2 regions of the Caulobacter sp. GW821-FHT10A10 genome follow, and region 1 is predicted to be linked to the other one. Evidence: predicted binding sites of a transcription regulator. Region 1 holds the regulator's gene; the other holds the start of a gene.
The links. The regulator LexA, encoded in region 1, represses DNA repair genes until DNA is damaged. The targets are predictions, from matches to a motif close to ATGTTCNCNANNTGTTCT.
Positions count from the first base shown of each region.

Region 1 (7,819 bases):
GCGCTGGGACCTGGCCTCGCGCATCGTCGCGCGCCTAGGGCTGGACAGCGGCGGCATCGCCGCGGCCATGGTCACCGGCCACGAGGCCTGGGTGACGCCCGAACAGACCGAGGCCATGCGCGCCTCGGGCCTGGCGCACATCCTTTCGATCTCCGGCCTGCACATGGCCATCGTCGGCGGCTTCGTGTTCGCGGCCGTGCGACTGCTGATCGCGGCCTGGCCGTGGGTCGCCCTGCGGGTCTCGGGCAAGAAGATCGCCGCCGTGGCCGGTCTGGCGGCCGTCGGCGCCTACCTGATCATCTCCGGCGCGCCGCCGCCGGCCCTGCGCGCGGCGATCACGGCGGCCGTGGCTTTCCTGGCGATCCTGGCCGACCGCCAGGCCGTCAGCCTGCACGGGCTGGCCCTGGCGGCCCTGATCATCCTGGTCGCCCAGCCCGAGTCGGCCGGCGCGCCCGGCTTCCAGATGTCGTTCGCCGCCACCGCCGCCCTGGTCACCCTGGCCGAGGCCTGGCCGCGCCAGCCGCGCGAGATCTCGGTGCCCTGGCCGATCCGCTTCACCCAGGCCGCCATGGGATGGCTCGCCATCAGCGTCGGGGCCAGCTTCGTGGCCGGCATGGCCACCGGCCCCTTCGCCATGCAGCACTTCAACCGCGTCGCCGTCTGGGGCTTGCCGGCCAACCTGGCGGTGTCGCCGCTGTCGTCCTTCGTGATCATGCCGTTCCTGGCGGTCGGGGCCGTGCTGGAGCCGCTTGGCCTAGGCGCGCCGTTCCTGGCCGTCGCCGGCTGGGGCATAGACGCCATGACCGCCATCGCCCGCTGGTTCGCCGGCGCCCACGGCGCCCAGCAGGTGGTCGCCAGCGGCCCGCCCTTCACCCTGGCCCTGTCGTTCCTGGGCATCATGCTGCTGTGCCTGTGGAAGGGCCGGCTGCGCTGGCTTGGTGTTCCGCTGGCTCTCGCCGTCGCGCTCTGGCCGCGCCCGGCGCCGCCCGACCTGTGGATCGCCGCCGACGGCGCCACGGCCGCCGCGCGCCGGGGCGGGGAGGCGGTGCTGCTGCGCCCCGACGCCCGCCGCTTCGGCGCCGATCTCTGGGCCCGTCGCCGGGGTCTGACGCCCATCGCCGGCAAGGACTTCGCCTGCGACCGCGTCTCCTGTGCGCCGCTCGCGTCGGCCCCGGTCGCCGTCAGCCTGTCCTGGACCCGCCGCGCGCCCGACTACGCCGGCCTGCAGCGTCTCTGCGCCGGGGCGCAGGTGGTGGTGTTGCGCGGACCGCGTCCCGCCGTCCTGCCGGCCGCCTGTCACGACGCCGTCGTGCTGGCGGGCGAGGATTTCGCCGCTCGCGGTTCGGCCGAGCTCTGGCGCCGCCGCGACGGCTGGTGGATCGTCTGGGCCCAGCCCCTGCGGGGGAGGCGTCCCTGGGTGACGACTGCTGACAGAATTGCGCAAGAACCGGGCGGATAACGCCAGCTGACCGGTGTAGCCGGCCCTCTGCTTTCTCGAGTGAAGGACTACCGATGACCGACGCCGCCAACTTCGCCGCCCGCCGCGCCGCCTTCCGCGCCCTGCACGCCGACGGCTTCTTCGTCCTGCCCAATCCGTGGGACGCCGGCGGCGCGGTCCGGCTGCGGAAGCTGGGCTTCAAGGCCCTGGCCTCGACCAGCGCCGGCATGGCCTGGTCCTGGGGCCGCGCCGACGGTGAGGTCACGGTCGATGAGGTGCTCGAGCATCTGCGCGCGCTGGTCGCCGCCACCGACCTGCCGGTCAACGCCGACTTCGAGGCCGGTTTCGCCGACGCGCCCGAAGGCGTCGCCGCCAATGTCGCCCGCGCCGTCGAGACCGGCGTCGCCGGCCTCTCGATCGAGGACCGTATCGGCAAGGATCTCTACGAGCTGCCAGACGCGGTCGCCCGCATCGCCGCCGCCCGCGCCGCCATCGACGCCTCGGGCCAGGACGTGATCCTGGTCGGCCGCACCGAAGGCTTCCTGATCGGTCGCGACGACCTCGCCCCGACCATCGAACGGCTCAAGGCCTATGCCGACGCCGGCGCCGACTGCCTCTACGCGCCGGGCGTGACGAAGTACGACGACATCGCCGCCATCGTCGCGGCCGTGGCGCCCAGGCCGGTCAACGTGCTGCTGTGGGGACCCGACATGAAGCTCGCCGACCTGCCGGGCCTGGGCGTGCGCCGCGCCAGCACCGGCGCGGCCCTGGCGGCGGCCGCCTGGGCCGGTTTCGACGCGGCGGCCAAGGAACTGGCCGGTCTGGATCGCTGATCAGCGGACAGTGATGTCCGGAGCGCCGCGACGGATGCGGTATTCGAGCGTGATCAGCAGATCGCGGCCGGCGGTCGGCCGTCCGTCCCGCGTGACGGCGTCCACGTCGTGCCTGGCCAGCAGCTTGAGGGCGGCCAGACCAAATTCGGGGCTGTTTGACGGTGTTACGTTCAGCACGGCGCAGTTCGTCAACACGCCCTTGCTGGCGATCGTGCAACGCGCCTGGACGTCTCCAGTCCTACCAACCCGCATGGCGCGATCGGGATAGAAGCCGCCGAGCTGGCTGGAGGCGTGGAACCCGATGTCCGCGAGCGTCAGCGGCGGTTCGGCCGCCGGCGCTTGCAACGCCAAGGCCAGCATCACTCCGATCATCGCGGTCATCCCCTCTGGCATCCCCTCTCTGGTTGTCGATCGTGGCTAGGACGCTTCGGGGGTGAGGTTCGAGGGCGCGGACCTGCCAGGTTCGCGCTCCTGCGCCGTCATCGGTGCGGTTCGACCCGCTCTAGAGGAGCTCCAGCGACCAGATCTGGTCGACCAGGTCGTGGCCGAACTGGCGGCCCGGCGTTTCGCGGACCAGTTGGAAACCCGCCCGTTCATAGAGCCGACGAGCGGCGGTCAGGGCGCTGACGGTCCAGAGGTCCAGCCGTTGGTAGCCGAGCGCGCGGGCGCGGGCCACGCAGGCCTCGACCAGCCGTCCGCCCACGCCCAGTCCGCGCGCCTGCGCTTCCACATAGAGCAGCCGCAGCTTGGCGACGCCCGGCGCATCGCCGCGCACCAGGAAGATCGAGCCGACCATCCGGCCGCCGGCCTCCGCGATCCAGGCGTCGTCCCGGGTAGGATCGAAGTTGTGGTGGAAGTCGGCCAGGATCCCCGCGACCAGCGCCTCGTAGTCGCCGTTCCAGCCGTACTCGGCCGTGTAGAGGGCCTGCTGGCGGGAGGCGACGAGGCCCAGGTCGCCAGGCCGCAGGGCCCGCAGCGTCACCTCCGGCGCGCCGCCCTCGAACACGTCGTTGATCGCGCCGGCCGCCTCGATCAGGCGCGCCCGCTGCAGCGGATGCAGCCCCTCGATCAGGGCGCCGACGCTGGCCCGGGTGTTGGCCTCAAGAGCCGCGAAGGTCGCGCGGCCCTCGTCGGTCAGGGTCAGCAGCTGGTGGCGGCCGTGCGCCGGGTTTTCGCGCGCCGTGACCAGGCCCCGCTCGGAGAAGCGCTTGATCGTGCGGCTGACCTGGGCCGGATCCAGGCGCAGGGCGCGGGCGAGGTCGGCGGCCACGGGATCGGTCCGGTTGGCCAGTTCGTAGAGGACCCGCGCCTCGCTCAGCGTGAACGGGCTGCCGTCATAGCTGGCGTCCAGCAGGCCCAGGCGGCTTGTGTAGACGCGGTTGAAGGCCCGCAGGGTGGCGACGTCGGTGTCGTGGCGATCGGTCATGCGGCCTCCAATGTTGATCGCGTCAATATTGGAGTTTTGTTGATTGAGTCAACACAAGCGTGAGGGGCGCTTCTCGCAACGAAAAGGGACGCGACCTTCCGATCGCGTCCCTTCGAAATCCCGGCCTTCAGGCTGTCGCCGTCAGTGATAACGACGGATCAGGCCCACCAGCTTGCCCTGCACCTCGACCTGGTCGGGGCCGAAGATGCGGGTCTCGTACTTGGGGTTGGCCGCTTCCAGGGCGATCGAGCCGCCTTTCTTGCGCAGGCGCTTCAGCGTGGCTTCCTCGCCGACCAGGGCGACGACGATCTCGCCGCTGTTGGCCGTGTCGCCCTTCTTGATGATCACATAGTCGCCGTCGAGGATGCCGGCCTCGATCATCGAGTCCCCCTGCACCTCGAGGACGTAGTGCTCGCCGCCGCCCAGCATGGTCTCGGGCACCGGCAGGCGGTCGCGTTCGTGCTGGATGGCGTCGATCGGCGTGCCGGCGGCGATGCGGCCCAGGATCGGCAGCTCGCGGCTGTCGTTGGCGACCGGCAGGGTCGGGGCAGGGGCCGAAGGAGCGGGGCCGCCGCCTTCCAGCACCTGCGGCCGGAACGCGCCTCGGCCCTTGGGCGGGGCGGCCGTCGTGGCCTGCTGCGGCAGCTTCACCACCTCCAGCGCCCGGGCCCGGTGGGCTAGGCGACGGATGAAGCCGCGCTCTTCCAGGGCCGTGATCAGCCGGTGGATGCCCGACTTCGACGCCAGGTCCAGGGCCTCCTTCATCTCGTCGAAGGAGGGGGAGACGCCGGTCTCCTTGATCCGTTCGTGGATGAACATCAGCAGCTCGTGCTGCTTGCGGGTGAGCATGACGGCCTCGCAAGTCGTCGCGGAACAAACCGCAAACCTTTCGAGTGTTCTCTAGGTGTTCTTGGTTAAGGTCAAGTGAATTACAGCGACCGGCGTTCTGCCAATTTGCTTGCAGCGCCCATGTCAGGACCTGCGTCCTAAGCGACTGATTTTACGCCGGATAAGTCCGCCGTTCTCAGTCGGTCGCGCAGGGCCGCGAAGACGAACCGAGCCGTGATTTTCCGTAGACGGTGCGATCGCGCCGCGCCCGAAGCGCCGAGAATATCACCGCCGATACCGCGATTCCCGGCCCGCGGCCCCTGATTCACAGCCGCTGGAAAGACCGATTCCATCGCGGGCCGGCGCCGCTTTCCCACGAGAACACCACCATCTCGGCCCGGCCGACCAGGTTCTCGAACGGCACGAAGCCCATACCGATCTGCGCGGGCAGATTGGCGTCCACGGCCGGGTTCCAGGCGCAGCGAGCCTGGCCGGGCGGGATCGGGCCCGGGTCGAAGCGGCTGTCGAGCGAGTTGTCGCGGTTGTCGCCCATCACGAAGTAGCAGCCCTCCGGCACGCGATAGACCGCGGTGTTGCCGGCCGCCGTGCGCGGGCCGTAGCTGTTGATCAGGTGGGTCCCGCCACCCGGCAGGGTCTCGGCGAAGTGCTCGGTCGGCAGCACGCCGAACGGCGTGTCCTCCATCCGCGTCCCCAGCGGCCGCAGAGCCACTGGCGCGCCGTTGATGCGCAGCACCCCGTCCACCACCTGCAACTCGTCGCCGGGCAGGCCGATCAGGCGCTTGATCACGTCGGTGCGGCCATCGCCCGGTTTCTTGAACACCACCACGTCGCCGCGCGCGGGCTCGCGGCCCATCAGCCGGCCATGGCCGATCTGCGGGCTGAACGGCGCCGAGTGGCGGCTCCAGCCATAGGCGAACTTGTTCACGAGGATGCGGTCGCCGATCAGCAGGGTCGGCTCCATCGAGCCGGACGGGATCAGGAACGGCTGGCACAGCACGGTGCTCGGCACGACCACGATGGCCGCCGTCAGCGCCAGGGTCTTGGCCCATTCGATCAGATGGGTACGAAGCGACGTCTTGCCGGCGGTCATGCGAAAAGCCCCTCGATGTCGAACACCGAGGGGCATTGAGAAGCGCGAGCTTGGCCGAAACGTGGCCGAGCGCCGTTACGGGAAGTCTAGCCGATCAGCTCGCGCGTGGCGGCCGTGACGTCGGCCTGGCGCATCAGGCTTTCGCCGACCAGCATGGCCGTGGCCCCGCAGGCTTCCATCCGCACTACGTCGGCATGGGTGAAAAGGCCGCTCTCGGTGACCAGCAGCGAGCCGGCCGGCGCCAGCTGGGCCAGGCGCTCGGTCACGGCCAGATCGACCACGAAGCTCTTGAGGTCGCGGTTGTTGACCCCGAACAGGGTGGCGCCCAGCTTGCCGGCGCGCTCAGTCTCGGCCTCGTCGTGCACCTCGACCAGGGCGTCCATGCCAAGGCGCGCGGCCTCGGCCATCAGCTCGGCCGCCAGGGCGTCGTCGATCATCGCCAGGATCACCAGGATGGCGTCGGCGCCCAGGGCGCGGCTCTCAGCCACCTGCCACGGGTCGACCAGGAAGTCCTTGCGGATGCAGGGCAGGGCGGTCGCCGCCCGGGCGGCCACCAGATACTCGTCGGCGCCCTGGAAGCTCGGGCCGTCGGTCAGCACCGAGAGACAGGCCGCGCCGCCGTCCTCATAGGCTTTCGCCAGCACCGGCGGATCGAAGTCGGCGCGGATCAGGCCCTTCGAAGGCGAGGCCTTCTTGATCTCGGCGATCAGGGAAAGCTTCCCCGGCGCGTGTTTGGCCTCCAGCGCCGCCTTGAAGCCGCGCGGCGCCGAAGCGGTCTTGGCGGCGGCGTCCACGTCGCCTTGCGAGCGCACGGCCTTCCGGCCGGCGACGTCCTCGCGCTTGTAGTCGGCGATCTTGGCGAGAATGTCGGTCATGCGGTCACAGGTTCGGCGTTGGTAGCGGCCACGAGGCCGGCGAGGGCGGCCTTGGCGCGGCCGTCGTCGAGCACGGCTCCGGCCAGCTCCACGCCTTCGCGCAGGGTCTCGACCTTGTCGGCCACCAGGAAGGCGGCGGCGGCGTTGAGCAGCACGATGTCGCGATAGGCGCCGGTCTCGCCGTCGAGCAGGCGGGTCAGGGCCGCGGCGTTGAAGGCCGGGTCGCCGCCGGTGATCTCGGCCAGCGAGGCGCGCTGCAGGCCCACGGCCTCGGGCGTGATGGTGAAGAGGCGGATCGCCCCCTCGCGCCATTCGGCCACCTCGGTCTCGCCGGTGATGGTCAGCTCGTCCATGCCGCCGCCGTGCACCGACCAGGCGCGTTCGGCGCCCAGGGCGCCCAGCGCACGAGCGATCGGCTCGACGAAGCGCGGCGCCGAAACCCCGACTACCTGCCGCTTGGCGCCGGCCGGATTGGTCAGCGGACCCAGCAGGTTGAAGATGGTGCGGAAGCCCAGCTGCTGGCGGATCGGCGCCACGTGCTTCATCGCCCCGTGGTGCGACTGGGCGAACAGGAAGCAGATGCCGGCGCTGTCCAGCGCGGCGCGCTGCTGCGTCAGCGTCGCGTCGATATTGACGCCCAGGGCCGCCAGCACGTCGGCGGTGCCCGACTTGCTGGTCACAGCGCGGTTGCCGTGCTTGGCGACCTTCAGCCCGCCGCCGGCGGCCACGAAGCCCACGGCGGTGGAGATGTTCAGGGTGTGGAGGCCGTCGCCGCCGGTGCCGCAGACATCGACGACGTCATAGGGGTGTTCCAGATGCACGGCGGCGCGGCGCATGGCGCGGGCGCAGGCGGCGATCTCGCCCACGGTCTCGCCGCGCAGGCGCATGGCGGTGACCGCGGCGGCCACCTGGGCCGGGGTGGGCTCGCCGCGCAGGCAGGCGCTGAAGAAGACCTCGGCGTCGTCTTCCGAAAGGGTCTGGCCGTCGGCCAGCTTGGCCAGCAGGGGCTTGAAGGCGTCGGACATGTCTCTAGCCCCGTCCTAGACCCAGATCTGGGCGTCGCGGCGCACGCCAGCCAGGTCGAGGAAGTTGGCCAGCAGCTGGTGGCCGCCCTCGGTGGCGATGGATTCGGGGTGGAACTGCACGCCGTGCACGGGACGGGTCTTGTGCTGCACGCCCATGATCTCGCCGTCGGCGGTCCAGGCGGTGACCTCCAGCTCGGCCGGCAGGTCTTCGCGGCGCACGGCCAGGCTGTGATAGCGGGTGGCGGTGAACGGGTCGGGCAGGTCCTTGAAGATGCCCTTGTTG
Region 1 is NZ_JBWKNV010000008.1:261,649-269,467, forward strand. Features, by position in the region: gene AC07NS_RS21870 (ComEC/Rec2 family competence protein) at 1-1,459, shown strand, start outside; gene AC07NS_RS21875 (isocitrate lyase/PEP mutase family protein) at 1,513-2,271, shown strand; gene AC07NS_RS21880 (TonB family protein) at 2,272-2,652, opposite strand; gene AC07NS_RS21885 (bifunctional helix-turn-helix transcriptional regulator/GNAT family N-acetyltransferase) at 2,774-3,697, opposite strand; gene lexA (transcriptional repressor LexA) at 3,839-4,546, opposite strand; gene lepB (signal peptidase I) at 4,851-5,636, opposite strand; gene trpC (indole-3-glycerol phosphate synthase TrpC) at 5,723-6,511, opposite strand; gene trpD (anthranilate phosphoribosyltransferase) at 6,508-7,536, opposite strand; gene AC07NS_RS21910 (anthranilate synthase component II) at 7,552-7,819, opposite strand, start outside.

Region 2 (7,819 bases), on a different contig from region 1:
CGAAGAGACCATCGAGATCCCTAAGGCCTTGCGCCTCTACATCGATTACGAGGCCATGGCCCGGGACGTCGCGATCAATGGCGACGTCTTCACCATCGCCGCCGACCAAGGCGAGGTGCACGTCTTCAGCGCGCGGTAGGCCAAGGGCTTGACGCGGCTGGGAGGTCAGGGCGGCGTGGCCGGTGGCCGCGCGCGCCGGCGCTTTGGGCGCCGGCGCTGAGGGCAAGGAGGCGACCGGCCAACGGGCGAAGAGCACGGTTCGCGAGCGCTCTGGCGGTCGTTCGGTGAGTGAGTTCCGTCGCCTGGCGAACTCTCCGTGGAGCCAAATGCCGATCAGCCCCGTTAAGCCTCCGAGCGCTTGACGGAGACAGACCATGACCGACCACGCAGACGAGGCTTTCCGCGCCGCTCTGATCCCGGTCATCCCCCACATGCGCGCCTTCGCCCGCTCGCTGTGCGGCGACGCCGCCGCTGCTGACGACCTCGTCCAGGACGCCCTGGCCAAGGCCTGGCAGGCGCGCGCCAGCTTCCAGCTGGGGACCAACATCAAGGCCTGGGCCTTCATGATCCTGCGCAACCAGTTCTATTCGGAAAAGCGCCGCTCCTGGCGCCAGCAGCCGCTCGACCAGGAACAAGCCGAGCGCACGCTCAAGGCCTATGACGATCCTCATGCGGTGCTGGAGCTCGACGATGTTCGCCGCGCCATGGCGCTGCTGCCCACAGAGCAGCGCGAGGCCCTGATCATGGTCGGCGCCGGCGGACTGCCCTACGAGGAAGTCGCCGAGATCGTCGGCGTGGCGGTCGGCACCATCAAGAGCCGGGTCAGCCGCGCCCGCGCCGCGCTGGCGGCGATTCTGGCTGACGGCCTCGACAGCGAGGGCTATGTCGCGCCGGCGGCCGGACCGATGGCCGCTATCCTTGGCCAGCTGGACGCGCTGCGCGGCGGCCGTCAGGTCGCCTAGGCGGCTTCGTCTTCACCAGGCGTCCGCGAGCCGCCCGCCGCCAGATCGCGGAGGATGGCGGCCAGTTGCGTTGAACTGCGCCGCATGCGCTGAAGGCCAAGGGCCCGCTTAGGATCGGTCTCGCCCTCGGCTTCGAGCCGCAGACGCTCGGCCTCGTGATCCAGATCGTCGGGTGTGCGCATCGCATCGCCAATGTCGTCAGCGGACTGGCGCGACGCAACGTGTCCGGAAGAAGGAAAGTGCGGCCCGGCGTCAGTCGGGGGGGCGTAAAGCCGGGCCGCTTGGTGTCGGCAGGACCACGAATGGCGCTGCCTGGACGGCTATAGAACCGCGCCGGCCTGAACTGGTTCCCGGCCAAGGCGAGGCCTGATCAAATGGCTGCTCGGTCAGCCGCGCTTGCGAAAGGTGCGAAAGGTCACCGAGTAGCGCAGGGCCTCCACCGGGGGGATCGAATGCTCCCAGGCCTCGCGCGCGGGGCCGCCCAGGATGTAGGCCGAGCGCGGCTCAGGCCGCAGCGTGAACCGCTCCCAGCCTTGGCCTGAAGGGCGGCGAAAGCGGAAGGGGCAGGAGGCCAGGAGCGACACCCCGGCGATGATCTCAAACTGGGGACGGTCGCGGTGCCAGCCGATGCCAGCGCCCGGCGCATATTCGATGGCCAGGGCCTGCTGGAAATCCTCCGGCGCTCGCCCGGCGAGCCTCGCGACCTTGGCCCGCAGCGGCAAGAGGAAGTCGGGGATCGGGGCCGCCGGCTCCAGCACCTGACGGGCGAAGTCATAGGCCCAGCCGAACGAAACCACCCGGCGATTGCCCTCGTAGCCGTGAAACTGGAACGGCGCGAAGGGCAGGGCGGCGATCGCGCCGGCAAGATCGCGCTCCTCGTCACGGGTGATCAGCTCATCCTGGTAGACGAGCCCTTCGGGACCGGCCTGGCGCGGCGGGGCGACGGCGAGATCCTCTGGGGCGAAAAGGCTGGGTTGATGGGACGTCATCCTAAGCCTCAGACGGGCAGGGCGGCCTGTCGGGCCGTGGCGGCCGCGGCCGCGGCGTCGAAGTTGGAGACGGTCACGCCCAGCAGGCGAACGCTGGCACGCAACGGAAAGGCCGAACGGACGAGATCCAGGCAGAGGCGCCGCAGGGTTTCCTGCTCGACGATCGCCCCCGACAGCGAGCGCCGGCGCGTGGCCTGCTCGAAGTCGGCATACTTGATTTTGACCGTCGCGGTGCGGCCAAAGGCGCTGGTCTTCTGGCACCAGGCAAAGACCCTGTCGGCCAGGGCGGCGATTTCGGCCTCGATGGCGCCGGTGTCAGCCAGGTCGGCGGCGAAGGTCGTTTCCGACCCCGACGACTTGCGCTCACGGTCCGGATTGACCGGCCGCTCGTCGACGCCGCGGGCGATGCCGTAGAACCAAGGACCCGACTTGCCAAAATGCTCCTGCAGGAAGGCCAGCGACTGGCGATTGAGATCCTCGCCGGTGTGGATGCCCAGGCCCTTCATCTTGGCGGCGGTGACCTCGCCCACGCCGTGGAAGCGGCCGATCGGCAGGGTCTGGACGAAGGCCTCGCCCTGGCCTGGCGCCACCAGGAACTGGCCGTCGGGCTTGTTCTGGTCGCTGGCCATCTTGGCCAGGAACTTGTTGTAGGAGATCCCGGCCGAAGCGGTCAGGCCCGTCTCGGCGCGGATACGCTCGCGGATGATCCTGGCGGTCTGGGTCGCCGTGGCGACGCCGGCCTTGTCGCCGGTGACGTCGAGATAGGCCTCGTCCAGCGACAGCGGCTCTATGAGGTCGGCGTAGTCGGCGAAGATCTCGTGGATCTGGTGGGAGACCGCCCGATAGACCTCGAAGCGGTGGGGGACGAAGACCAGCTGCGGGCACTTGCGCAGCGCCGTGCTCGACGGCATGGCCGAGCGCACCCCGAACTTTCGCGCCTCGTAGCTGGCCGCGGCGATCACGCCGCGCGCCGCGGGCGATCCGACCACCACCGGCCGGCCGCGCAGGGCCGGGTCATCACGTTGCTCCACCGACGCGAAGAAGGCGTCCATGTCGATATGGATGATTTTGCGCGGCGACGACTCCATCACCAGGTCAGTCTAGCCGATTGAGAACGAAATGGGAACTTGTTGGCGCTTGCAGGCATCGTGACTTGGGCAGCATGGGGCGGGGTTCCCGCGCGGCGCTTTCGCGCCGCGCTCCACCCCATGGGGAGAGCGGCCGGCGGTCACGCTCGGTCCCGAGCCTTTCGGCTCTCCTACGGGCGCGCCACCTGGCGGGCGACTTTGGGTCGCCGCCGGCCGCTCGACGCGGACGTTCCGACGCGCGCTTTGCGCGGTCTCCTTGCCGGCTTCATTGGTCATGAGCCCTCGCAGGCGAGCGCGCAGTAATCTTCAGGCCGCGGCCGCGGCGGCGGGCTCTCGCCCGTCTCCCTGGTCGAGGCGCTCCGCGGCTCCTTCTTTGTCTTGGGCGCTCTGCGCCCAGCGGGGCTTAGGGCTCCGCCCTCGGCGCGCTTCGGATCGGCTTCCGCCCAGCTTCGGTCCCTTGCGGGCCCTGCAGCCGGGTCCCCGCGAAGCCGCCCCTCCGCTTGCACACCCAGGTCTCGCCGACGGGCGCCGGGTTCGAGCGCGCCTTTTGCGCTCGAACCCCGACAGCCCAAGGAGGCTTCAATGACCGAGGATGACCATACCGCCGCGATCGCGGCGCTGAACGACGCGTGCCGCGCCGAGCCCGGCGCGGGCTGGGTGCTGACGAGCGGCGTCCAGGCCTTGTCCAAGGCCGATCTGGCCAAGGCCGTCGCCGCCGTGACCGCCTTCGACCACTTTCCGGAGGGGGACGACCCTTACGGCGAGCGCGATTTCGGCGCGTTCGATCTTGGGGCCGAGCGGCTCATCTGGAAGATCGACTACTATGACCTCGACCTCTGCATGGCCTCGCCCGATCCGGCCGATCCGGCCGTCACCAAGCGGGTGCTGACCCTGATGCTCGCCGAGGAATACTAGAAGGCCGAGCCCGCCGCGCCCGTTGGGCGCGGCGGGCTTTGGCGGCGCGTGAACGAGACGAGGAGGGCCGGGCAAGCGTGCCCTGGCCGGGGCGGCCGATCCTTTGGGGATCGGCCGCTTTTCGTTTCAAGGCAGGTACGTAGGAGCCGTTGCTGGGGCCGGGTTTGGTCCTCTACCTTCGACGGTCCAAGGTTTTCAGGGGCTTCTCTCCAGCAGGCCGAGTTCTTGGCACGGGCGAAGCCACGCGAATTCGCCTGGATTCTCCTCTGGGTGGAGATTGATGTCTCCAGGCCAAGATGCGAGAGGCGCTGGTAAAGGAGTCACGTCGATCGGAGAGGCGGTTCGCGCCTACGAGGCGACAAGCCGCTGAAGGGGCCGTGATTGTCGTTACTTGAAGCTTGGCGTTGGATGGCGCCTTTCCCTCAAACGCTGCGATTTGCCCGCATGGAGCTTATCGCAAGTGATTTCGATCCCCCGATTATCGTGGGCGCCGGCGAGCTACGCTGCCCGACCTCCCAAACGTTCGAATATACGTTAACGGGCATGCCGGCTGATCCCGCCTACGCCCTGCTACAGGTACGAAAGCACGAATCTGATCCATACGATGGTCTCTTGCGCTGTCGCTTGCTTGTTGAGGATGACGAGGGCAGATCCTACAACGCCGGTTGGACTATTCCGAAAGTGCGCTTTAGCGCTGAAGGAGAGGGGGCTTGGACCCTCCACGGAGAGTGCCAGGGTTTAATGACGGACGACCCGTCGGCTCCCTCTAGCGTATCGGGAGCGACAGAAGTCGAGTTCCTGATCCCCCGAAATCATCGGGTCGCTCTGCTCTTGAGACGTTTTGTTTCCACGACCTTGGCCGAGGGCGGGCGTGAGCCGATTTATCGCCTTTCTGTCCTTGGTGAACAGGTCACCTTTCGTTTCGACCCGGATCGAGACGTTCTGTCGATTTCAACGCCCGGCGGGGGAGTCTTGCCGCTGACCTACGCGGAAAATTGGCTCGGCGAGCCTCTCCGCATTCTCTTTGGTCAGCTCGCCTTTCCGCGTCTGGTCGCGCGAGCGTTTCCGAACGGCGGCGCGATGATCGCCCAACGCCCCTCGCCAGCATGGTCCAAGGACTCCGATTGGGGCGCGCTCTGGGATCTTGATAACCTCACCGACAGGGACGCCTTCTGGACCCTATACGGCCAGCTACTAAGTTACATTGCCAATGATCGCGACAGCGAAGGACGCCCCAATTGGGAAGCCAATACGATCACCCGTCTCTACGAGGAGGTGATCCAGGCCTCGCATGGGTCGCGTTGGGTGTGGGCCCTGACCTTCGCCAGCAGCATTGAAGGCCTGGTCCGTTTGCTAACGCCGCGTGGAACCGCGCGCCCCGATGCTCACACCGCGGGTATAGCTTCTCTGGTGGCGCATATCGGTCAGTGGCCGGCATCGACCGCTGCAGAGAAGCATCTACGCGGTGTTGCGGTAAGCGCGGTTCATCGCACGGCTGAGACGACGCCGAAGTATGTTCTCGATCAATTGGAAATCCGGGGCGTCGTAAGCAAGGAGCAGATCAAGGCGTGGGGCAAAGTTCGCAATGCGGTCATGCACGGCTCACTGGTATCGCCCTACTCCAGTCGAGAGGACGATGAGCTTTTGCTCCATCTCGCTGCGCTGATGAAGGGGCTGACCCGAGAAGTTGTCCGCCCTAACCGACTACCCGCCGATAGCCTGGGTCAATCGCAACCTTGATGGATGGCTGGCCGGTTTGGCTTCGGCAGGATGCTGATTTAAGCCTCCGCCGCGATCTGGCGCAGGGCCTGCTCGAAATACTCAGCCGGCTGTCCGCCCGAGATCAGGTGCCGGTCGTTGATCACCACCGCCGGCACCGAACTGATTCCGGCCGCCTGCCACGCGCGCTCGGCCTGGCGGACCTCCTGGGCGTAGCGGCCCGAGGTCAGGACCTCGTGGGCCGCGTGCGGGTCCAGGCCCGCCTTCATTGCGGCCCGGACCAGGGTCTCATGGTCTGAAGGGTCCTGGTTGTCGGTGAAGTAGGCTTCGAACAGGGCCTTTTTGAGCGCCGTCTGGTCCCCGACCTCGCCCGCCCAGTGTAGCAGGCGGTGGGCGTCGAAGGTGTTGTAGATGCGGCTGTTCTCGTCGGTGGCCATGGTGAAGCCGACGGCGGCGGCCCGGTCGCGGATCGCTTGGCGATTGGCGTCCGACTGCTCGCGGGTGGCGCCATACTTCCTGCCCACGTGCTCGACGATGTTCTCGCCCTCGGGCGGCATGTTCGGGTTGAGCTCGAACGGCTGGAAATGAATTTCGGCGTCGACCAGGTCGCCGACCCGCTCAAGCGCCGCTTCCAGGCCGCCCAGGCCCACCACGCACCAGGGGCAGGAGACGTCTGAGACGAAGTCGATCTTCAAGGGCTTGGTCATGGCGTGGTCCGATAGGGCAGGGACGACGGATATGGGGCCTGCGCCGCAATTTGCACCGTCTAGGTCGCGGCCGGCCGGGGGACGCGAGCCCGGCGGTTTGGCTGATCAGTTTGATCGTCACGCTTTGCACCGGAGGCGTTCAGAGGCGGCGAACCTGGTGCGCCGCCGTTTTGCCTGTCGTAACGCTTGCCAACCCTCTGACCGTAACTGTTGTCGCTTGCGCCATCTTCGGCGCCTGCAGTTAGCCGGCTCCTGAGTTGGCGGTATCGTTCCCCCAAATGGGCGCGTCCAAAGCCGGCTTGACGCATGCCGAGCCGGCAGGTTCGGGCCTAGACGCCGTAGCGCTTGTTGCCGCCCGAAGTGATGCAGTAGCGCCCGCCACGCGGGCCGATGCAGACGCGCGAACCCGAGCACGGACAGCCGCCGGCGTCGTAGTAGCTTGGAGCGCGGGCGCGGCGGGGCTTGCGCGGGGCCGGCGACATCAGCCGCGTCGAACGGCTTGAGGCGCGGCCATAGGCGGCGCGTGGGCTAGATGTGCGTGTGCTTGTAGCGCGTGAGCGCCCGACATCGCTCAGGCGCTCGGATGGGACGTCGGCGCCAAGATAGTCAGAAGCGGCCCAGCAGCGGGCGCCGCGTGCAGTCTCGACTCGCGACCAGGTTTCGCCGTGCTCGATCACTTCGACGGCCTGACCGTGGCTGAGGCGGGTGACGATCTTGGCGCTGGGCGAGGGGGCCTGGCGGCAGTTGAGCGAGGTGGCCAGCACATAGACGGTGTCGGCGGCTTGGCTCGCGCCGGCCGCGCCGAGCCACAAGGCCAAGGTGATGATCAAGGTGCGCAAGACGGATCGTTCCCCCAAACCGTAGTCCAGGGTTGTCCATAGTGGCAAAGCATCACCTTGGCGAGAGCGGGCGCCGCAGGACCGAGGGACCATCCCTGCGGAGGCCAGGACCAGGCGGCGCCGAGCCGTCAGCCGTTGACGGCGTCCTTCAGCTGCTTGGCCGGCGTGAAGGCGACCTTCTTGCTGGCGGCGATCTCGACGGCCGCGCCGGTGGCCGGGTTGCGGCCGGTGCGGGCCGGCTTGTCCTGGATCTTGAACTTGCCAAAGCCGGGGATCGAGACTTCCTCGCCCTTGGTGGCGGCCTCGGCGATCGCCTTGAAGACGCCGTCGACCAGGGCCTTGGCCTGGGTCTTGGTGATCTTGTCGTCGGCGGCGGCCAGGGCTTCTGCAATGTCGGCGGTGTTCATGGGAAATCCTTGAGTGGGGGAATCGAAACGCGGACCCTGCGTCGCCCGCGCGCCCTTGTCACCTCAGTCCTGGCCGTAGGAAGCCTCCTCCCAGGCGTCGAGCGCTTCCAACTGCGAGCGCTCCCAGCCCTTGGAGCCCAACCGTAGGGCTTCGCGCGCCCTTGCGATCCAGACCGGGTCGGCGATCGGCGCC
Region 2 is NZ_JBWKNV010000003.1:116,506-124,324, reverse strand. Features, by position in the region: gene AC07NS_RS09840 (antirestriction protein ArdA) at 1-139, shown strand, start outside; gene AC07NS_RS09835 (sigma-70 family RNA polymerase sigma factor) at 375-962, shown strand; gene AC07NS_RS09830 (hypothetical protein) at 959-1,144, opposite strand; gene AC07NS_RS09825 (alpha-ketoglutarate-dependent dioxygenase AlkB) at 1,349-1,951, opposite strand; gene dinB (DNA polymerase IV) at 1,960-3,039, opposite strand; gene AC07NS_RS09815 (DUF3768 domain-containing protein) at 3,622-3,954, shown strand; gene AC07NS_RS09810 (hypothetical protein) at 4,696-5,694, shown strand; gene AC07NS_RS09805 (DsbA family oxidoreductase) at 5,733-6,380, opposite strand; gene AC07NS_RS09800 (SH3 domain-containing protein) at 6,710-7,219, opposite strand; gene AC07NS_RS09795 (HU family DNA-binding protein) at 7,348-7,626, opposite strand; gene AC07NS_RS09790 (hypothetical protein) at 7,690-7,819, opposite strand, start outside.
Region 2: the regulator LexA is predicted to act here: its motif matches at 3,063-3,080, upstream of dinB (DNA polymerase IV).